3 regions of the Paenibacillus protaetiae genome follow, and region 3 is predicted to be linked to each of the others. Evidence: predicted binding sites of a transcription regulator. Region 3 holds the regulator's gene; each other region holds the start of a gene.
The links. Region 3 encodes Rex, which represses fermentation and respiration genes when NADH is low (regulators of the CRP and FNR family bind a similar motif). Its sites were predicted from a motif close to TTGTGAAATATTTCACAA; they were not measured.
Positions count from the first base shown of each region.

Region 1: a site for Rex is predicted at 3,251-3,268, ahead of nadA (quinolinate synthase NadA). Genes of this name have one in related genera too.
Region 2: a site for Rex is predicted at 2,983-3,000, ahead of ET464_RS15805 (helical membrane plugin domain-containing protein). Genes of this name have one in related genera too.

Region 1 is NZ_CP035492.1:3,139,826-3,147,490, forward strand. Features, by position in the region: gene nadC (carboxylating nicotinate-nucleotide diphosphorylase) at 1-599, opposite strand, end outside; gene nadB (L-aspartate oxidase) at 592-2,208, opposite strand; gene nadA (quinolinate synthase NadA) at 2,242-3,180, opposite strand; gene ET464_RS14540 (ABC transporter permease) at 3,470-4,432, opposite strand; gene ET464_RS14545 (ABC transporter permease) at 4,434-5,537, opposite strand; gene ET464_RS14550 (ABC transporter ATP-binding protein) at 5,541-7,085, opposite strand; gene ET464_RS14555 (BMP family lipoprotein) at 7,247-7,665, opposite strand, start outside.
Region 2 is NZ_CP035492.1:3,408,908-3,416,572, reverse strand. Features, by position in the region: gene ET464_RS15820 (threonine/serine exporter family protein) at 1-214, opposite strand, end outside; gene ET464_RS15815 (threonine/serine exporter family protein) at 216-926, opposite strand; gene ET464_RS15810 (NAD(P)/FAD-dependent oxidoreductase) at 1,269-2,450, opposite strand; gene ET464_RS15805 (helical membrane plugin domain-containing protein) at 2,471-2,899, opposite strand; gene ET464_RS15800 (branched-chain amino acid aminotransferase) at 3,370-4,440, opposite strand; gene ET464_RS15795 (LysR family transcriptional regulator) at 4,573-5,472, shown strand; tRNA gene ET464_RS15790 (tRNA-Lys) at 5,522-5,594, opposite strand; gene ET464_RS15785 (SDR family oxidoreductase) at 5,733-6,443, opposite strand; gene ET464_RS15780 (TetR/AcrR family transcriptional regulator) at 6,742-7,347, shown strand; gene ET464_RS15775 (MATE family efflux transporter) at 7,443-7,665, shown strand, end outside.
Region 3 is NZ_CP035492.1:1,501,952-1,509,616, forward strand. Features, by position in the region: gene ET464_RS06660 (acetate/propionate family kinase) at 1-527, opposite strand, end outside; gene ET464_RS06665 (3-hydroxyacyl-CoA dehydrogenase family protein) at 524-1,399, opposite strand; gene ET464_RS06670 (AAA family ATPase) at 1,552-3,063, opposite strand; gene ET464_RS06675 (hypothetical protein) at 3,056-3,595, opposite strand; gene ET464_RS06680 (cell wall elongation regulator TseB-like domain-containing protein) at 3,742-4,233, opposite strand; gene ET464_RS06685 (amidohydrolase) at 4,266-5,567, opposite strand; gene ET464_RS06690 (redox-sensing transcriptional repressor Rex) at 5,564-6,208, opposite strand; gene dinG (ATP-dependent DNA helicase DinG) at 6,223-7,665, opposite strand, start outside.

The DNA of each region.
Region 1 (7,665 bases), 1.6 Mb from region 3:
TCGATCTTCATCGTATGCGGAATTTGGGCGCGCGAAGCTGCTACCGCGGCGCGAATGCCGCCGGCGCCTTTAATGTGGTTGTCTTTGATCATCACCGCATCATACAGCCCGAAGCGATGATTGGCTCCGCCGCCGACGCGTACGGCATACTTTTCAAGCATGCGGTGGCCCGGCGTCGTTTTGCGCGTATCGACCAGGCGGGTCGGCAATCCTTTCAGCGCTTGGACAAATTGATCCGTTTTGGTCGCGATGCCGGACAAGCGCTGCATCAGGTTCAGCGCCAGCCTCTCGCCCGTCAGCAGGCTGTGCGTGCTGCCTTCCACTACTGCGATGACCGTGCCTTTCTCGACGCGGTCGCCGTCCTGCACCTTCGCTTCAAATACAAGCGAGCTGTCTACGACATCAAATACAAGCTTAGCGACCGGAATGCCGGCGATCATGCCGCTTTCCTTGACGTGAATAACCGCCCGCGACACGGCTCCCGCCGGAATGGTCGTTTCCGTTGTAATATCTCCGCTGCCGATATCTTCATCCAGCCATCCGCGGATTTTTTGGCGCAGCGCTTCATCATAAGCTCCGCCTTTCGTCCATTCAAACATGCTGTTCACGCTCCTTCATCATGCTGTCCGACTCCCGGTTCAGCACGGTGTGTTTATGCCATACGGCATCATTGCGCTCCGGATAATCTTCCCGGTAATGTGCGCCGCGGCTTTCTTCGCGCTGCAAAGCCGATTCCGCCATCAGCAGGGCGCAGGTAAGCAGGTTGGCAAATTCGTATTCCTCCCGCTTGGTGAGAATCGACTGGAAGATGGAAAGCTGCCGCTTCAGCTCTTCCTGGCCTTTCAGAAGCCCTTCGGCATTCCGAAGCAAGCCGATATACCGGACCATCACCTTTTGCAGCTTCAGCCGTCTCTCGACAACCGCCTGCATCGGAACATTTGTACGAACATGCTCATTTACAATTTGCGGCTGCTCCGTCAGCGGCGCAAGCGTCCGGATGCGTTCTACAATCCGTTTACCGAACACAACGGCTTCCGACAAGGAGTTGCTCGCCAGCCGGTTTGCGCCGTGTACGCCTGTAGAGGATACTTCGCCGCACGCAAACAGCCGCTTAATATTGGTTTCCCCGTTCAAATCGGTTTTTACGCCGCCCATCATATAATGGGCCGCTGGCGCAACCGGAATCCAGTCGCTTGTCAAATCAAGGCCGTACCGCAAGCAATATTCATAAATATTCGGAAAACGGTGCATAACCATTTCCGCTGATTCATGCGTAATATCAATGTAAACAAACGTGGACTTCGTTTCTTCTATTTCATTCAGAATGGCCCGGGCTACTACGTCGCGCGGCGCCAGCTCCAGCTGCTCGTGGTAACGCTCCATAAACCGCTCGCCGCGAATGTTGCGCAAAACCGCGCCTTCGCCGCGGACAGCCTCCGAAATCAGAAACCGCGGCGCCCCCGGATAACAAAGCGAAGTCGGGTGAAACTGGATAAATTCCATATCGCGTATATCGGCACCGGCGCGATAAGCCATCGCAATCCCGTCGCCGGTCGCAACATCCGGATTGGTCGTATAGCGGTACAATTGGCCGGTGCCGCCTGAGCACAGCACCGTCGCTTTGCCGCGGACGAATACTTTTTGCCCGTCAGGCTTCTGGACGATTGCGCCGCAGCACACTCCCTCTTCCGTCACCAGGTCGATTACAAAATGATCATCCCAAATCTCAATCCCCGGATTAGCGGTAGCCTTCTCCGACAATGCGCGTACAATTTCGTAGCCGGTCGCATCGCCATTGGCATGGAGAATGCGGCGCTGGCTGTGCGCGCCTTCCTTCGTCAGCGCATACTCCCCGTTTTCGGTATCGAAATGGGTGCCCATTTCAATCAGATGCTGGACGCCCTCCGGACCTTCATGCACGAGCACCTCCACCGCTTCGCGGTCGCAAAGGCCTGCGCCGGCAAACAAAGTATCCTGCAGATGGTATTCCGGCGAATCCTCATCCGACAGCACCGCCGCTATGCCGCCTTGGGCAAAGCGGGTATTGCTGTCCATCAGCGATTTTTTCGTAATCATCAGGACGGATTCGGTTTCGCTTGCTTTTATCGCGGTAAAAAGACCGGCAATGCCGGCCCCGATGACAATAACGTCTTTTTCTATAACCGGCAGCTCGGCCAGATCAAAATCAATTAAATATCTAGGAATCATGGCATTACGCCTCCAAAGAAGGAGTAGCGCATGCTACTTCACGAGTAACATGCGCTCCAGGGATAAACGGGCTTTGTCTGCAACATCGTTAGGGACATAAATTTGCGGCTGCATCGTTTCCAGTGCTTTCACGAGCTTTTTCAAATTGTTGACCTTCATGTTCGGGCAAACCAAATATTTAGATGCAAAATGGAACGTTTTATCCGGGCTGTCCAGGCGAAGCTGGTAGCCGGTTCCGTCTTCCGTCCCGACAATAAACTCTTTTTTATCCGATTCTTTGCAATATTTAATAATAGCGGTCGTACTGCCTACAAAATCGCCAAGCGCCACAACTTCCGGACGGCATTCCGGATGGACCACAAATTCAGCGTTTGGATATTTTGCTTTCATTTCTTCAACATCTTTTACGGTCAACATGTCGTGGGTATTGCAGTACCCTTCCCAAATGATCATCTTTTTGTCGGTATTTTGCTGAACGTAATGGCCCAGGTTTTTGTCCGGCACCCAAATGATTTCGTCGCTTTCCACCGAATTGACTACTCTGACTGCATTCGCCGAGGTGCAGCAAATATCGGTTTCCGCTTTAATTTCTGCAGAAGAGTTGATATAGGTGACAACCGTTGCGTTCGGATGCTGCGCTTTCAGCTTGCGAAGCCCGTCTACGTTCACCATGTCAGCCATCGGACAGCCGGCGCGCTCGTCGGGGATAATAACCGTTTTATTCGGAGCCAAAATTTTTGCGCTCTCGCCCATAAAATGCACGCCGCAAAACACGATAACGTCCGCATCGGTTTGCGCTGCTTTTTGAGCAAGCAGGAAAGAGTCTCCGCGAAAATCGGCAACCTCCTGAATTTCGTCACGCTGATAATAATGAGCTAAAATAATGGCATTGCGCTCTTTCTTCAACTGCAATAGCCTCTCGCGCAGCTCACGGTTCTGTTCCGCTTTGCGCTCCAGTGCCAATGCTTCCACGTTAATCCTCTCCTCTGAAAAGGGATGAGCCCGTTCAATATGCCCATTCCGAATATGGCATTTTTAGACTTTGTGAAATCATGCACATACTTGGAAAGTCTAATTGCCTCAAAAATTCAAATCTGTTGATTCAAATTTACTCCAGGCGGATGCGACTGTCAATGAAATCTACATAATTCCGTCACTTTTTACTCACAAGTAAATCGAAAGCCGCAGGCCGCTCAAAAAAAGGCCTCCTTGCCCTGACGGCAAGGAGACCTCTTGATGTGCAAACAGGTGAAGCGGCCAGCTAGCGCTTGGCCGGATCGTACGGCTCGCCCAGCGCGGCAGGCGCAAAGGAACGTTTCGTAAATACCGCCAGCACGAGCAGCGTTAATATATAAGGAAGCATGTAGAACACTTCCGAAGGAATGTCCCGCGCCCAGTCAAACAGCTGCATCCATGTGCGAAGCGCTTGAGCGAAGCCGAAGAAAATGGCCGCGCCGGCTACGCCAAGCGGATTCCATCTGCCGAAGATGACGGCGGCAATGGCTATAAAGCCTTGCCCCGATATCGTGTTGTGCGCAAAACCGCTTGTCGTGGTCAACGTAATCGTTGCGCCGCCAAGGCCGGCCATTGCGCCGCTCAGCATAACGCCGATGTAACGGTATTTCGTAACGCTGATGCCCACTGTGTCGGCCGAGCTTGGATGCTCGCCAACCGCCCGTAAACGAAGGCCAAAAGGTGTACGGAACAATACGAAGTAACCGATAATACATAACACAATGACGATGTAAGTCGTCGGGTACGCGGTAAAAATCGCATCTCCGAGGAACGGAATATCCGACAAGCCCGGAATCACCCATTTGTGAAACGGAATGTCCAGCGTAGGCGTCTGGCCAGAACCTTCATAAATCGACTTCGTCAAATAAATCGCGAGACCGGACGCCAATATGTTAATGACAACCCCAACGATCGTCTGGTCCGCTTTAAACGTTATCGTCGCTACGGCATGCAGCAGTGAGAACACTATGCCAAACACCATCGCAGCAAGCAACCCGACCCACGGCGACCCTTGCCCCATGCCGCCTTTTGTCGCGTAATCGGTAATGACGGCCGATGAAAAAGCCCCCACTACCATCAAGCCTTCCAGACCGATGTTGATGACGCCGGACCGCTCCGAGAACAAGCCGCCTAACGCCGTGAAAATCAATGCCGTCGAAAATACGAGCGTAATGTTGACGAGCTGGCCCAATATTTCAGCAACATTCACGTTAGACCGCCTCCTTCTGTCCTTGTTGATCGCCTTTGCCTTTGCCCGAACGTGTTCTGAAGAAAGGCTTCAGGAAAAACTTCACAATGCCGTGCGCTGCCACAAAGAAAATAATCGACCCGATTACAATCCGGGAAATTTCGTTAGGTACGCCGGCTTCAAAGCTCATGCCGTTCGCGCCGTAACCAAGGCCGCCGAACAGGATAGCGCCAAGCAGCACGCCGATTGGCGTATTGCCGCCGAGCAGGGCCACGGCGATACCGTCAAAACCGTAGCCCGGCGACGCCGGCATCACTACCTGATAACCAAAGACGCCGAGAATTTCAAATGCGCCGCCGAGACCGGCAAACAACCCGCTAATAAACATCGACTTTACAATCGTACGGTTAACATTCATGCCGGCATACAAAGCTGCGTCTTTATTAAACCCAACCGCCCGCAGCTCGTACCCAAGCTTCGTCCGCCACAAGATGACGTAGAACAAAATAACCGCAACCAGCGCCACTACAATCCCCCAGTGTACCCGGGCGTTATTCATATGGCTCGAAAGCCAGTCCATCGTCACCATCGCCGAATCTTTGACCGGACGTGATTTTTGCTGGCCTTGCGCAACCAGCCACCTCGAAACGATCAAGTTGGACAAATACAGCCCGATCCAGTTCAACATAATAGAAGAAATAACTTCGTTAATGCCGCGTTTCGCTTTCAAATAGCCGGCAATCGCCGCCCATAAGCCGCCGAATACCGCGCCTACGATAATCGCCAACGGCGCATGGATATACCAAGGCAGATCCAGCGTAACGCCAATGATGGTCGCCCCGGTCATCCCCATCACAAACTGGCCTTCGGCGCCGATATTAAACAAGCCGGTACGATAAGCGAAAGCAATCGCAAGCCCTGTAAAAATAAGCGGGCTAATCGCACGAATCGTTTCTCCGATATCATAAGGGGTGCCGAATACTTTCTGAACCAGGGACGAATAAGCGAGCAGCGGATTGAAGCCGCCCGCCAGCATCGCGATCGCCCCTACGATCAGCCCTAATATAATAGAAACAAACGGAACGAGGATCGACGATTTCGTAAATATTTTGTTAAGTATACTCATGCGTTATCCCCTCTCCGGCTCAGCAAGTAAACCGCTTGTATCGCCAGCCATCAGCAGACCGAGCTGTTCGTCATTCCGGACGGAAGCGTCCACTTCGCCCATCAGCTTGCCTTCATACATGACAACAATCCGGTCGGACAAAGCATACAGCTCGTCGAGTTCAAATGAAACCAGCAATACGGCTTTGCCTTGATTGCGCGCTTCCACCAGCCGCTTATGCACATATTCAATCGCCCCGATATCCAGCCCGCGTGTCGGCTGAACCGCAATCAGCAGATCAGGGTCTTTCCAAATCTCTCTTGCAATAATCGCCTTCTGCTGGTTGCCGCCGGATAACGAGCGGGCAGTGGCATGAATGCCGGAAGACCGTACGTCAAATTCCTCTACCAGCTTGGCAGACAGCTCATCCATCGCTTTATAATCAATAAAGCCGCCTTTACCGAACTGCTCATTGAAATAGGTGCTTAAAATCATATTCTCGCTAAGGGTAAAATCAAGCACCAGCCCGTGTTTGTGGCGATCCTCCGGTATATGGCTTACGCCGGCAACGGAAATGTTGCGCGGCGACTGATTCGTAATATTGCGCGAATTGAGTTTCACCTCGCCGCCATTCACTTTCAGCATCCCCGTTATCGCCTGAATCAGCTCGCTTTGGCCGTTGCCGTCAACGCCGGCAATGCCTAGAATCTCGCCTGAACGAACAGTGAAATCTACGCCGTTCAGCACCTGTTTGCCTTCGGTACCTTTCATCTGCAAGCCGCTGACGTCCAGAACGACATCGCCCGGCTTCGATTTTGTTTTTTCAACGACAAAGTTTACGTCCCGTCCGACCATAAGCTCAGCCAGCTGGCGTTCGTTCGTATCCGCCGTATTGACCGTGCGGATGACCTTGCCCCGGCGGATGACCGTTACCCGGTTGGCAAGCGCCATTACTTCCTTCAGCTTATGAGTGATGAGAATAATCGACTTGCCTTCCGCCGCCAAATGGCGCAAAATTTCGATCAGCTCTTCAATTTCCTGCACGGTCAAAACCGCCGTAGGCTCGTCAAAAATTAAAATATCGGCGCCCCGGTAGAGGGTCTTCAATATTTCCACACGCTGCTGCATGCCTACCGTTATATCTTGAATCCGCACTTTCGGATCAACTTTCAGCCCGTATTGTTCGGAGATCGCCCGAACTTTATCATTTGCATGTTTATAATTAATGCTAATTCCTTTGGTTGGCTCATTGCCCAAAACAATGTTTTCCGCTACCGTAAACGGCTGTACAAGCTTAAAATGCTGATGCACCATGCCGATGCCCAGTTCAATCGCTTTGCCCGCGCCATCAATAACCACTTTCTCGCCGTTAATGACAATCTCGCCTTCATCCGGCTGATAAAGCCCGAACAAAATATTCATAAGCGTCGATTTTCCAGCGCCGTTCTCACCAAGCAGCGCGTGGATCTCGCCTTTTTTTAACTCAAAGTTAATCGAATCGTTAGCAACCAGACCTGGAAAACGTTTCGTTATTCCTTTTAACTGAACGACCGGTGCGCCTTGCTCCATCTTTAATCAACTCCTTGGCGTCCAGCCCTGCGAAGGGCGGATCTTATCAAGCAACAACCGAAAGCCGATGCCGCTAATGCCTTGCCCGTATACACATAAAGACAAGACCGGCTCCGAGGCCGGTCTTGTCGGGACATGCATCGACAGAACATTCTCCGAAATTATTTCTTTTCTGGAACTGTCGGAACGGTAATTTCACCGCTGATGATTTTTTCTTTGTATTCGTTAACTTTATCCAATACGTCTTGCGGAACGTTTTTCTTCGAAGTTTCAGGCAAGCCTACGCCATTGTCTTTCAAGCCCAAGACAATCTCTTTGCCGCCCTGGAACGTGCCGTTGATCAGATCGTTGGATACTTTGTATACTGCTTCGTTAACGCCTTTCATCATCGATGTCAACGTAATGTCATCGCCAAACTCAAGCGATTGGTCTTTATCTACACCAATAACCCATACTTTTTTGCCGGAGTTGAAACGTTCTTTCGCTTCGTTAAATACGCCGGTGCCCGCTTGACCAGCAGCTGCAAAAATAATGTCTGCGCCTTTGTTGTATTCCGTTGCGGCAGCCGTTTTGCCCAGGT
Region 2 (7,665 bases), 1.9 Mb from region 3:
TGGCGCATATTTGGCTGATAACCGCAACGACGCAGGAAGCAAGCAGCGCGGCAATAATCGGATCAGCCGGCACCTCAAGGCACGAAATATAAATCAGCCAGCCAAGCAGCCCGACGAAACCGCATTGCACAACCGTTCTGCGGGGCACGTTAAACAATACCGAAAACCCCGCCGTCCCAATAAAGCTGGTCACCAGCTGTTCCAGCATATTCATCTTACCATCCCGCCCCGTTATAAAATGCAAGCACAAACGCGATGCCCGATCCAATCGCAAAAGCGGTCAGCAGCGCTTCCGCGCCTTTGGACAAGCCCGAAACAAAATGGCCCGCAATCAGATCGCGCACCGCATTCGTAATGAGCAAGCCGGGCACAAGCGGCATGACCGAACCAAGAATAATTTTATCCAGCTGGTTTCCTGCGCCGATCTGTACCGCCAAACAAGCGAGTACGCCGACTATAACGGCCGCCAGCAGCTCGGAGAACAGTTTGGCCTTGACCAGCCAATGGAAAAACGTAACCGAAGAAAGCGCCGCTCCGCCGATGACAAATGCCGCGGCAAAGTCCGCCCACTCGCCTTGGAACATAATCATAAAACAGCCGCTCGCAATGGCGGCGCACAGCAGCTTCACCCGGAAAGGATAACCTACCTTGGCCGTCTCCAGCTCGCGGAGCAGCTGGATGGCCTCCTGTACCGACAGCTGGCCCTGCGCAATCCGGCGCGATATATCATTGACGTCCGTCACCTTCTGCAAATCCGTTGACCGCTCCGAAATCCGGACAAGGCGGGTGCCGGAATCGGGCCCGTCGATGGAAAATATGATGCCCGTAGGCGTGACATAACTATGCGAACGTTCTCTGCCGCACGCCGCCGCAATCCGCATCATGGTGTCTTCAACGCGGTAAGTTTCCCCGCCGCTCTCCATCATAATCTTACCGGCAAGCAAACAAAGCTGCACAACTTCCCCGGTATCACAATCTGCTGCACTCAAACCTGCACGACTCCTATTCTTTATTAAACTTCATATGCGTCCATTATATCATCTTCAAAGGAATGGACAGGTGTCTTTTCCTCAGCCGAATCTGACCTAAGACAGCCGGACGCCGGAGCCGATTTCCTCCGGCGTCCGCCCGCCAAAGCCGACCGGCACATTACCGCTCTTCCATGGGGAGCCGGACAGCTGTGCTCAAGCCGTTGTTCAACAACGGCACGCAAAAAAAGGCGCCCCTGGCCGAAGCCATGAGCGCCTTTTCTTATGACGGGCTTAATCTTAGTAAGCCAGTGCAAACAAGCCGTGAACGTGCGACAGGTAACGGATGTTACTTGCTTCTTTCATCAGGGAAGCAGGCAAGCCTTTCAGCTGCGTGTTGTTTCCGCCGATGAATCCGATGCCGTCTTTGCGGCCCAGGCTCGCAAGCGTACCCGAGAATACCGGATTGAATTTGTCCATTACGCCGCCTTTAAGCAGTACGGACAGGTTGTAGCCGATCGTTTCGCCCATTTGCCAAGCCAGCTGAGCAGTTGGAGGATATGGACGGTCGCCGCCTTCCGGGAATACAACCGCGCAGTCGCCAGCTACAAATACGTCAGGATGCGAAGTCGATTGCAGCGTCGACGTAACCGTCGAACGGCCGCGGTCTTCGGCCAGACCGGACGAACCTACAACCGGATTGCCTTTAACGCCGCCAGTCCAGATGATCGTGTTCGATTCCAGCGTTTGGCCGTCTTTCAGCGAAACGGTGTTTTTCGTAGCTTCCGTAATCGCAACGCCTTGCAGGAACGTTACGCCGCGTTTCGTCAAGCTTTCTACCGCACGCTCGATCAATACTTTAGGGAACATCGGGATAATCGAAGGACCTGCTTCTACGCAGTAGATTTTGATGTCGTTAAAATCGATGCCTTTGGCACGGCAAATTTCAGGAAGCTTGTCGGCAAATTCGCCAACGAGCTCAACGCCGGTCAAGCCGCCGCCGCCAACCACGATTGTTGCGTCCGCTTTGTTGCCGGAAGCTTTGTAAGCGTCCAGGCGAGCTTCCACATGTTTGCGGATTTTGTTCGCGTCCGCAGCCGATTTCAGCACCATGCTGTTCTCTTCCAGCCCAGGGATGCCGAAGTAGTTCGTTTCGCTGCCAAGCGCCACAACAAGCGCGTCATATTTGTAGACCGTGCCGCTTTCCAGAACGACTTGCTTGTCGTTTGGCTTAATTTCTTTAACCGTGTCCACGACAACGTTAATGTCTTTGCCGCCAACCAGTTTGCCGAGAGGAAGCGCAACTGCTTTCTCATCAATCGTGCCGCCGGCAAGGCGGTGAAGTTCCGTAATGATTTGGTGGGTCGGGTATTTGTTAACGATCGTGATGTTCGCTTCAGCAGCCGTCAAATATTTGCGTGCCGTTTGCGCAGCCAATACGCCGCCGTAGCCGCCGCCCAAAATAAGAATTTGTTTCGACATAGTTCAGTCCTCCTCCTGTCCTAGTGTTGTTGTTTGCGTTCTGCCAATACGTTCAAGAAAGATTGGGCAAAACGAAGCGTTTTTTGTACTTCCGGATCTTTCAGCATTTTCAGCATGCCGAACAGGCCTACCGTTGCGCCTGCATCCGCTTGTGCGCGTTCGCCGGCTTCGATAGCGGCAGCCGCGATGCCTTTTGCTTTCTCTTGGACCGGTTTCACGAATTCACCGATACCGTGAGCGAAGTCGTTGATCAGTACTTTGTCCGTAGCGACGCTTTGTGCGAAGTCGTACGCTTTGGTAGCAAGCGTTACGATTTCAGCAAGCTTAGGAAGCGCGTCCACCAATACAGTCAGGGATTGCTGGACTTCCGGCTTCATCAGTTGATCAAGCACATCCAGTTTTTGTGTTTCTACAACAGCCGATTCTTGAGGAGCAGATGTTTGTGTCATAATAAAAAGTCCTCCTTTTGCGTAAATTCGGTTGCTGAACCCAGTGGAGTCAAGCACACGAAACATGTCTTTTCCAGATTAGTTTGTAACAAATTTCACATAATAGGGCATGATTACATCCAAGACCAAAACCATAACGCCTGCATCTGAGAAAATGACAACGTTTCGCGTGCACGACTCATAAGTCATCGAACCTTTATTTCTATTCTACACCTTTTCGTCCGAAAATTAAAAAAGAATTTTTTTCAAACCGCATATTTTTTGTCGAATGGTGCAGACGGCGGGACAATCGGCTTCATAACGGCGCCTGTCTGCTTATAACATATGCAGCGGCACACGATCTTATCATAAAGCCGCTGCGGGAATTGATACCTGCCGCTGCACTTGCGCGCGCCTGCAAGAAACCCGATGATTAAACAAAAAAGCTCTGCAAGAAGGAAATTCTTGCAGAGCCGCGGAACAGCATCACGTTATTTGATTTCAACAACCCAGCCGAACGGATCTTCCAGCGCGCCGCGCTGAATGCCGGTCAAAGTATCGTACAGCTTCGCGGAAAGCTCACCTGTGCTTCCATCGCGGATCGTAAATTTCTCGCCTGCGTACGAAATTTCGCCAACCGGCGAAATAACTGCTGCCGTGCCGGTGCCGAATATTTCTTCCAGCTTGTCGCTTTTTTGCGCTTCAACCAGCTCATCAATCGAAATTTGGCGTTCTTCAACCGTCCAGCCCCAATGCTTCAGCAGCTGAATGATGGAGTTGCGCGTAATGCCATCCAGAATGCTGCCGTTCAGGGCAGGCGTAACGACTTTGCCGTCGATGCGGAAGAAGATGTTCATGCTGCCGACTTCCTCAATATATTTCAGATGAACGCCGTCCAGCCACAGCACTTGCGAGTAGCCCTGCTCATGCGCTTCTTCCTGCGCTTTCAGGCTGGCTGCATAGTTGCCGGCTGTTTTCGCATTGCCGACGCCGCCTCTTACCGCACGGACGTATTTCGATTCCACGAAAATTTTGACCGGATTAATGCCTTCCGCGTAATACGAGCCTACCGGCGACATGATGATCATAAACATATATTTTTCCGAAGGGTTTACGCCAAGCGCAGACTCCGTTGCAATAACAAACGGGCGAATGTACAGCGATGTCCCTTCCTCCGAAGGAACCCAGTCCTGATCAATCAGAAGCAGCTCGCGGAGCGCTTCAAGCGCGAGCTTCTCGTCGATGGCCGGAATGCTCAGCCGTTCGTTGGAACGGTTCAGACGCTCGAAGTTTTTGTTTGGACGGAACGTCACTACGGTGCCGTCGGCTTTTCTGAACGCTTTCAGGCCTTCAAAGATCGTTTGCCCGTAATGGAACACTTTAGCGGCAGGGTCAAGCAAAATCGGCTGATAAGGCACGATGCGAGGACTGTGCCAGCCTTTGCCCGTCTCATAATCCATAATGAACATATGGTCTGTAAAATGTTTGCCGAATACAAGATTGCTGGAGTCCGGTTTTGTTTTAGGGTTTTTCGTCAGTTCCTTGGTGATTTCAAAAGACATTAACGGGTCATCTCCTCACGCGCTTGTCGCGATAGACTTATTTGTATATAAATCGTAACATAAGAGCTATCATATTTAAAATATCGGTTTTATACAATTATCATACCTTTATTGTATAAAGGAGGGCTGCCCATGGATATTCGCCAGCTTCGTTATTTTTTGGAAATTGCCGAGCAAGGCCAAATTACGCGCGCAGCCAAAAAATTGAATATGGAGCAGCCGCCGCTCAGCCGCCAGCTTCGGCTTATCGAAGAGGAGCTGAAGGTGACGCTGTTTGACCGCAACGGCAAACGCCTTCGATTAACGCATGCCGGCGAGCTGCTGCGCGAGCGCGCGGAAAATCTGCTTCACGAACTGAGCGAGACGGTCAAGGCGGTAAAAGAAATGGACGAAGGCATTACCGGCGAGCTGGCGATCGGTTCTGTCGTCTCCTGCATCTCCCTGCTCCCGCCCCATATCAAAACATTCCGTCAGCAGTATCCCCAGCTTACGTTCAAAATTGCCGAAGGCGACCATTTTCTGCTAGGCGAGCAGCTGGAGAAGCGCAGCATCGAACTGATTGTCGCCCGGCTGCCGTTCGAGGCTGCTTCCGAAGGGCAATGTTATGAGGAGCTGCGCCTGCCTTCCGATCCTTACGTCGCCGTCATTCCAAGCGAATGGAAATCCGGCGCGGAGCAATCCTCCATCACGATGGGCGAGCTGTCGTCATTCCCGTTTTTGTCGCTGACGACCGACCGGACAAGAGGCATGCATGAGCGGGTCGTCAAAGAGTTCCGCGAGCACGGGTATACGCCAACCATTATTTGCGAATGCACCAGTGTTGCCGTCATTATTGCGCTTGTGGCGCAAGGCATCGGCGCAACCGTATTTCCTAAGTCCGTCATGGAATCTTTCCCTCTGGATGCCATTGCAATGCTGGAAATATCCGATGCCGATTTTCAGTCCGAGGTCGGCATCATCTGGCTGCAGAACCGCTACCTGTCGCGCAGCGCCCGGCATTTTATCGAGATGTTCCGTACATTGCAGACATAAAAAAAGCAGCATGGCGGGAAACGCCATGCTGCTTTGGTCTTGTGAAGGATAGGCCCTGCGGGGATCGAACCCGCGACCTGATGATTAAGAGTCACCTGCTCTGCCAGCTGAGCTAAGGACCTTCAACATTCGTAAGTATACTACTTTTCGAAAGCCCGAACAAGTCCTTCGATCCAAAAGAGGCGATTATCCATGTAAAACACCGGGAAAATCCGGCTTATAATTCCTAATACTGCGGATTTCCCGGCGTCTGCCATTTGTTAGTAAGCGGTCCAGCCGGCATCCGCCGTAATGACGGTACCGTTCACAAAACTGGATTCATCCGATGCCAGGAACAAGGCAACTTTGGCGATCTCGGAAGGCTCGCCTACGCGAGGATTAACCGCCATGCCCGGCATTGCTTTGCTGATGCCGAATTCGTTAGGCGCGCTGCTGCCTACGCCAATATTGGTGTTGACGCCGCCCGGCGCAATGGCGTTGCAGCGGATGCCAAGCTGCGCGTATTGGTAGCCGACGTTTTTGGTCAGGCCGACAACCGCATGTTTGGATGCGGTATAAGCCGCGCCTGCGCGGGAACCGAACAAACCGCCAACCGAAGCGACGTTTACGATAACGCCGTGATTTTGCTCCATAAAGATCGGAAGCGCCTTGCGAATCGCCCGCATCGGGCCGGTCGTATTTACCGCAATAACCCGTTCCCATAATGCGTCTGTCAGCTCATGGGCCGGCACCATGCCGTCCATAACCCCTGCATTATTGACAAGAATATCAAGCGTTCCATAAGTGCCGACAGCCGTGTCGATCATCTTTTGTACGTCTTCTTCCACGGCCACGTTAGATACAACAACGGTCGAAACGCCTTGCTCCGCTTCGATTTGGGCTGCCGTTTGCTGCGCCGACTGTTCGTTCAGATCGGAGACGACCACCTTCGCACCTTCTTTTGCAAACAGCAAAGCGATTTCTCTGCCCATGCCGGAGCCTGCACCGGTTACGACTGCAACTTTTCCTTCGAGTTTCACCGCAATTCCTCCTCTTGGTATGGCATTGCCACATCGTTTACAATCTTATCGTGTGATAGTTGCCTTGAGACGGCAAAATATCGCAATAAATAGACATTTCGTACAATCGTCGGATAACGTACGCTTGTACAGCCCAAGTATAACGAATCGGTATCCGGCGTACAATCATCAACTTTTACAATGCTGTACGTTAATATACAAACAGTTTCAATCTGTTCGAAAAAAAAGAAAAAATAAAGGGGAATTGGATATGCCAGCCGACAAAAAACCGGACCGCCGGGTTTCCCGGAGCAAGCAGGGCTTAAAAGCCGCCCTGCTGGAACTGATGGAGCAGAAGCCGTTCTCCTCCATTACAACAACAGAAATTGTGCAGCGCGCCGATTTTAACCGCGGCACCTTCTATGCGCATTACGAACATAAAGAAGCGCTGCTGGACGATATTATGAACGACCTGCTGAAAGATTTGGTGATCGCGTTCCGCAAGCCTTACAAGCATGTCGATTCGTTCGAGCTAAGCACGCTTTCGGCTTCGGCAGTTGCTTTGTTCGATCATATTTACGCCCATGCTTCGCTGTACAAGCTGATGATGGACCAGCGGGTGCTTCCCGGCTTCCGCGAAAAAGTGTACCGGACAATGCGGGAGACCGCCAACCATGATTTAACGCCCGGACAAGCTTCGGTGCCGGAACGATTAAATGAAGAACTGTATTATGTGTATCAATACAACGCTTTATTGGGGCTTGCCTTCCACTGGATTCAGGAAGGCTTCCAGCACCCTCCGTCCTATATGGCGGAGCAGCTGGTCTTATTCCTGAACATGCGGCCAAGCAAAATGATCGTGAAGCATTCCGGCTGACTGCCGCCTATATTTCAAAAACGATGCCTTTTTTCCTCCGGCTTGCTGTATAATAGAAGCTTATGTTTGATGCAGTATAACAGATGGGGGAAATCATGTATCACGCGACAAGCTGGAAACAGCGCATTTCTTTGTTTTTTACAATTTTGCTGCCAATTCTCATTACCCAAATCAGCTACAGTCTGATGACGATGTTCGATACAATGATGTCCGGGCATGCCGGGACCGGCGATCTGGCCGGCGTAGCGATCGGGGCAAGCTTATGGATGCCTGTATCCATCGGGCTTAACGGCATTCTGATGGCCATTACGCCAATGA
Region 3 (7,665 bases):
CGGCGTACTTTATGGCGATTGTATAAGACCGTAGGAATCGGATATAAATAAGACGTTCTAGGCATCGTCTGATGGAAAGCAGTATCAAATACGACAACTTGCGGCACATTCGGCAAGTTCGCTTCAACGGCATTGATGCCCATCATATGGGCAGGGTTATGAAGCGGAGCAAGGTCGAACAGACGCTTGATCTCCAATTTAACTTCCTGATTGACAACTACCGAATCTTTGAACGTCTCGCCGCCATGGACGATACGATGCCCTACTGCATCAATTTCATTCATATTGTGAAGAACGCCATGCTCTGCATCAGTCAGCATATCGATAACACGCTTGACGGCAGTCGTATGATCCAATATTTCGCTTACATGGCGGACTTCCGGCTTATCGGCAGGCTCATGCGTAACGATGGACGAATCCATTCCGATCCGTTCTACCCTTCCGCTTGCCAATACGGTTTCGTCTGTCATATTGTACAGCTGATATTTCAAGGAGGAGCTTCCTGCATTGATGACTAATATTTTCACTGTAACCGATCCCCATCCATATCGTATTTAAAAAATCCCGTTCCTGATTTTACGCCCAGCTGGCCGGCCCGAACCATCTTTTTAAGTATGATGGACGGACGGTATTTCAGCTCGCCGTATTCCCGGAACATGCCGTCCAGCGCGGCAAGCACAGCATCCAGTCCAAACCGGTCAGCCATTTCGAACGGGCCGTGCTGGAACGAATAGCCGATCCGCATCGCGGTGTCGATGTCCTCCGCGGAAGCGACGCCTTCCTCCAGTACATGGAGCGCTTCATTGATAAAGAGACAAATAAGCCGGCTTGTGACAAAACCAGGCGATTCAAAAACCATAATATTTTTTTTATGAATAATTTCTTCCACAAAATTTTTGATGGATTGATAAGTTTCTTCGGATGTGCGCAAGCCGCGCACCGATTCAACCAAATCCACCTTGGAAGCCGGATATATAAAATGCATGCCGATCACCCGCTCCGGATGCACGGTGGCGCTTGCGATTTCCGTCAAACTTAGCGATGACGTATTGCTGGCCAGAATGACATTTGGCGCGCAAATGCGGTCCAAATCTTGAAAGACGGCTTTTTTAATAAGCAAATCTTCAGTAATGGACTCAATGACAAGATCGCAATGCTGCAATTCCAAGTAGTCTTCCGCTTTGTGGATGCGATTCATGATCAGTTTCTTCTCCGCAAGCGTTAATGCCCATTTCTCTATTTTTTTATCGAGGCTTTGCTCGATCATTTGATAGCCGTGTTCAAGCCGCTCTGCGCTTTTTTCCACAAGGCAGACATCCAGTCCGTTTGAAGCGAGCATCTCCGCGATGCTTTGGCCCATCGTTCCAACGCCGACTACCCCGATTTTTTTCATTGCCATAGGGTAAAACTCTCTCCTTTGTGTATGGCTGCATATCCCAGTATGGTCTATCTATGCCTTCGATTTACGGGTTGCCTCTATGTAAGGCATATCTATTATACCTTTTTTGAAATCATAAAAGAAGGCGGGCGAGCTGCCCGCCCCTTTGTTTTTTACACCACTGTACATGCTTTTGCCATATCCTGCTGCTCAAGCAAACTTCTAAATTCGTCGCCGGTCAGTGTTTCCTCCCGGATAACAATAGCCAGCGCATGCTCAAACACGGACCGGCGTTCCTCAAGCATCGTTTTTGTCCGGTCCATAAGCTGATCCAAGATCGAACGGTTAATTTTCGCCCAAGCATCCGGCGTCATCATTTGCGAATCAATGATGCCCAGCTCGGTCAATCCCGATTCAACCAGTGTGCGCACGATATTCATCGCCTGGTCAAAATCGCCCCGGGACCCTGTGCTGCGCCCGCCGTAAAAGATTTCTTCAGCTGCTGCGCCGCCCAGCGCGATCATAATTTGATTGTCCAGGAAATCGCGCGTGTATAAATAATGGTCCTGCTGCGGGTTATGGCGGACATAACCAAGCGCCTGGCCTCTCGGCGATAATGCCACATGCGAAACGCTGCCCGGGCGAACAAGCTCCGCCATGATGGCATGGCCCAATTCATGCAGCGCAACGCGCTCCCGCTCCTCGCGTGTCGATTCGCGGTCGGTTTTTTCACCCATCATCACTTTGTCGATAGCCATCGCCAGATGATGCTCGCCGATGACAGCGGATTGTTCCCGCATCGCATAAATAGCCGCTTCATTCATGACGCTTTCCAGCTGCGCGCCGGAGAAGCCAAACGACTCCGAAGCAATTCGTTCCAAATTAACGCTCGTGTCCAGCGGTTTGTTCGCGGCATGCAGATTCAAGATATGAAGACGCCCTTTTTTATCCGGCAAATCCACTGTAATATGGCGGTCGAAGCGGCCCGGACGCAGCAAAGCGGGATCAAGCGAATCTTTCCGGTTCGTCGCGGCAATGAGCAGAATACGCGGCGTATCGCTGCCGTGAATCCCGTCCATTTCTGTCAGCAGCTGATTTAACGTCTGGTCATATTCGCGCTGCTGGCCGCCGTCGCGTTTGCCGCCGATGACGTCAATTTCGTCTATAAAAATAACGGCACTGCCTTTTCCCGCTTTTTTCGCCTTCTGGCGGGCTTCCTTAAACAAATCACGGATACGGCTTGCGCCTACGCCTACATACATCTCTACGAACTCACTGCCTGAGGCAGCCAAATATACCGAGTCGGTGTAATGGGCAGCCGCTTTCGCCAGCAGCGTTTTGCCGGTTCCCGGCGGCCCCGCCAGCAGAATACCCTTCAACGGACGAATGCCAAGCTTTGAAATCGCATCCGGCTTCATAATGAAATCAAGAGCCTCGATGATTTCCTGTTTGGCCCGGTCCTGTCCGCCAATTTGGTCAAATGAAAAGGACGACACATAGCGGCTCGTCCCGTTTTTACGGCTTGCAATCGGAACCAGGCCGCCTCTGCCTTTGGCCGCAACCGTCACAACAGCCGCCAAGGCTCCCGCCAGCAGGACCGGCACAATGTTAATTCCGGTATAGGCCAAAAACAGCAGCAAAACGACCGCAAAACTAAGCAAAATTTCTTTCACGTATTTACGCATTAGACCACGCCTCCATTTGGGCCGGAGTGCGCGGCAATACGATATATTTGGTCAAATCCCCTTGCTTTAACGTAATATATACGTTTTTATCATCCATCTCCGATGTTGCTTTAATTCCTGTATGATGCGAGGACAGATCGGATAATGCCGCAGGAATTTCCGAATAATGTTTAGTTTCCATCGCTTCTGCTACCGCAAATAAAGCGGACGACCACGCTTCGTCCAATGCTGCGCTGCCGTTCTGGTCAATATCCAGTTTCAGCTCACGATTGCCAATTACATCGCGGCTTTCTTTATAGATCGTTTCATATACGGAACGCAGGTTGGCGTCCGGAGCAAGCTTTACTTTTATTTTTACGGAACCGGCTGTAATATCCGGCTTGCCGGCTTCCACAATTCCATCCGAACTGTTAATCGCTTTTTGCAATGGCGCTGCAACAACCGAACGCTCGTACAAAAACCAGCCTCCAAACAATATTGTAACTGAGGCGGCAACCGTCAACACAACTGCAAGCACGCGTTTAGACAACATAAGCAGCCCGTCCTCCTTCCGCAGCCGTAGATGATCAACTTTCCGCTTATCACTCATCTATCAAGACCGCTATCAAAAATGCTATACGAAGAGTATATCATATTGATCTATCAGAGAACGGGTGTAAAAACAGGAAACAGCGCCAGTTACGACGCTGTTTTCCCGGTTAAATGATATTCATCCATAAAGCTGCCGTCGTGAAAGGAATAAAAGGAATAACTGTATTTGCCGTCTTGCGAAAAATAAATTTCCCAAGCCGGCGTATTGTTAACATATGCGGGCTGCATACGAATAATGGACGCGCCGGAATGGCTCTGCATAAACAGCTGGACGACGCTGTCTTTGGAAATCTGTTCAGCGGCTTGCAGCGTAAGGACGACGTTGCCGTCTTGATCCATCCATACATATTGCTCGTCGCCGGCGTCCGTCTTGCCTTTTACAACCCACATCGGCGAGTCCCAAACATACTTGTAGATCTCGTCGATTTTCACCAGCTGAGCTTCATCCCGCGCTTTTGCAGCGATATCGGATTCATGATTCCAGAGCGGCTTTTGAATCGACTGGTAATACAACAAAGCGGCCGTTACAAGCGCAATAATGACAATCGCGACCATCATAATGATGCGTTGCACCGACATAGCCGGTTTATTTTTTCTCTCCGCAGCTCTCATCAGGCGTGCAGCAGCCTTTCAAAACTTGCCTGTGCTTCATGTTTTATTTTTTCCTCATCCAAATAAACGCATGATCCGTCTTTCAACACCTGGCGCCCGTCGATCCATACATGCTTCACATCACGTCCCGAACCCGAATAAACCAGATGTGATACCATATCCGTCATAGGATAATAATGCGGCTGGTCAATATTAATGGCAATAAAGTCGGCTTTCATGCCGGTGCGCAGCTTGCCGATCGTTTGCTCCTGGCCGATTGCTTTAGCGCCGTATACCGTCCCCATCTTCAGCGCTTCCAGCGCAGGCACAACCGTCGGATCGCCGGAAGTTCCTTTATGCAGCAGAGCGGCAGCATTGATCTCCTGGAACAAATCCAGATTGTTATTGCTGGCCGCACTGTCTGTGCCAAGCGATACCGTAATGCCGGCTTTCAGCATATCCGGAACACGTGCAATACCGCTGGCCAGCTTCAAGTTGCTGATCGGGTTATGGGACACCGCAACTCCCCGTTCTGCGAGCAGCGCGATTTCTTCGTCGTTTAGATGAACGGCATGGGCAACAAGCGAAGGGCGGCTGAAAAAGCCGAGTTTGTCCAGATGCTCTACCGGACGGGTGCCATAATCGCGGACATTTTGCTCGACTTCGGCTAATGTTTCCGACATATGGGTATGCAGCGGCAATTGATAATCATGGGCCGCCTGCACAAACCGCTCAATATAAGCCGGCGGGCATGTATACGGCGCATGGGGCGAAATCATCGTTGTAATACGGCCGTCCGCTTTGCCGTTCCAGTCGCGGGCAAAAGCAATCGCTTCGCTTAGCTTCGCTTCCTGCACCTCCGGCGGGCATAAGCCAATTACGCCGCGCGTCAAAACGCCGCGAATGCCGGATTGTTCCGTCACCTGTGCAACCTGGTCCATCCGGTCGTACATATCCACAAATGCGGTTGTGCCCGACTTCAGCATTTCCGCAACCGCAAGCGCGGTGCCCGCTTTTGTATCCGCATCAACATATTTGGCTTCCATCGGCCACATTTTTTGCTCCAGCCACACTTGCAGATTCTGGTCATCCGAATACCCGCGGAGCAGCGACATCGCTGCATGTCCATGCGTATTAATTAAGCCCGGCATAAAAGCCAATTTGCTGCCGTCCAAACGTTCCGTATCGTCCGGCAGCCCGGCTGGAGGCTGTTCCCCCAAATAAGTGATCCGGTCGCTTGATACGACCATATGTCCACGGAAAGACGGTTTATCGCTGTCCATCGTTATAAACAGCCCGTTTTCAATCCACAACTGACTCATTCCGTCTTGCTCCTCTCATTTTCCAAATAAAACGCCAAGCTAAGCAGCTCTCTTGTAAAATCGGCGTAATGCACTCGAATTTCGTCCGGCACTTTCAGCACTGCGGGAGCAAAATTTAAAATGCCTTCGATTCCCGCTTCAACAAATTGATTGGCGACGCTTTGCGCAGCATCGTCGGGAACGGTAATGATGCCGATGCGGATATACTGCTCTTCCACGGTCTGTTTCAGTTCGCTCATCGGCTGAACGGTCAGATTGTTGATTTGAGTACCGATTTTGTTCGGATGTTGATCGAACACCGCCACAATCTTCAAGTTGTTATCCCGCGAATATTTATTATAGTTGCAAAGGGCATGCCCGAGATTGCCTGTGCCAACGAGCGCAACGTTAATCGTCTGGTTGAGCTTTAATATGTTGCGGATGTTCCCGATCAAATTTTGAACGTCATATCCGACGCCCTTGCGTCCAAAGTCGCCAAAGTAAGCGAGGTCTTTGCGGATTTGCGCAGGGTTAAGCCCAAGCAAGTCGCCAAGCTCCTGAGAGGAGACGGTTTCGACATCTCGCCGGTCCAATTCATGCAGCAGCTGCAAATACGTCGGCAAACGCCGGACGACCGCCTCCGATATTTTCTCCTGCTTCATTTGCGATCATCTCCTCACGTCAGCCATTCGCGTATACGGGGTACCATTTGCTCTGTAAACATCGACTCAATTTTAGGTCCTGGCAGTGAATACAAGAAATGTTTGCCGTAATACGCGTCGATGACTCTTGTATCGTACAAAAGCACAATTCCTTTATCCTCCGAAGTGCGGATCAATCTGCCGAATCCTTGCTTAAACCGGATGACGGCTTGCGGGATCGACAGCTTCATAAACGGATTTTGCTTCTGCTGCTGGAGCAGCTCCGATTTGGCTTCCACAAGCGGATGGTTTGGAGGCTGGAAAGGAAGCCTTACAATCGCCAAGCAAGTGAGCGCTTCGCCCGGAATATCGACGCCTTCCCAAAAAGAGCTTGTGCCGAGCAAAATCGACTTCGGATTTTGCGTAAATCGTTTGGTCAGCTTCGTCCGGTTGCCGCTGTCAATTCCTTGTCCGATCACTTGAATGCCGCTCGCTGTAAGTTTTTGCTTTAACGGATCATAAATCTGCTTCAGCATCCGGTAGGACGTAAACAGCACAAGCATGCGGCCGCCCACTTCTTCTGCCGCTGAGGCAAGCGAATCAATAAGCATTTCATTGAATTGCGGATCACCTGCAGCCCCTCGGAGCGACGGGAAATTGCGCGGCACGATTACGAGCGCCTGCTCCCGGTAATTAAACGGCGAGGGCAGCTGAACCGTCCGCAGCCGTCCGGATTGTTCATATCCGTCAAGGCCTAGCTGTTCCGATACGTATTGGAATGACTTTTGCACAGATAAAGTAGCGGATGTAAGCACAATGCTGTCTTTAACGTCAAAAAAATACTGCTGCAGCTGGCTGCTGACATCAACCGGTGCGCCGTACATATGAATCGAACGGTATCTGTACGTAGTGCTTGCCTCCAGCCAGTATACATGCGATTTGGATTCCATCTTCATAAAGATGCGCAAGTCGTCTTTGACTCTGACCAAATCGCGGACAGCGCCGTTTAAGTCCGTAATTAAAGCTTGGGTGGCGTTGTCGTCCATTCGCTCTTTAATGTCGCCCAGCATTTTTTCCATCGTTTTGACGGAGGCGCTAAGCTCGGTATGCAGATTGTTTTCGATCGTCAGCGCATCATCCCAGCCGGATGGCATTTGCTCTGCACGCAAACGGTATACCGTCTGCCCGTTTTCCCCGTTATGGTCAGCCCCTGCCGCTCCCATAAAGCTGTACAGCATTTCAAACAGCTTATCCCATTGCTCCTTCATATCATTGAAGGCCGGGATAAGCGTATCAATGGTCTCGATCCATGCTTGCGAACGGTCATCCAATTCGCCGGACAAGCGGATGCGGAGCGAATGCAGCAGCCCGGTCCGGCTGTCTTTGTACAAACGTGCAATGGCTTGCGTTAACGTAAAATAAGATAATTGCATGCCCAAATGTTTGCCGGCTACCTCTTCCACATGATGGGCTTCATC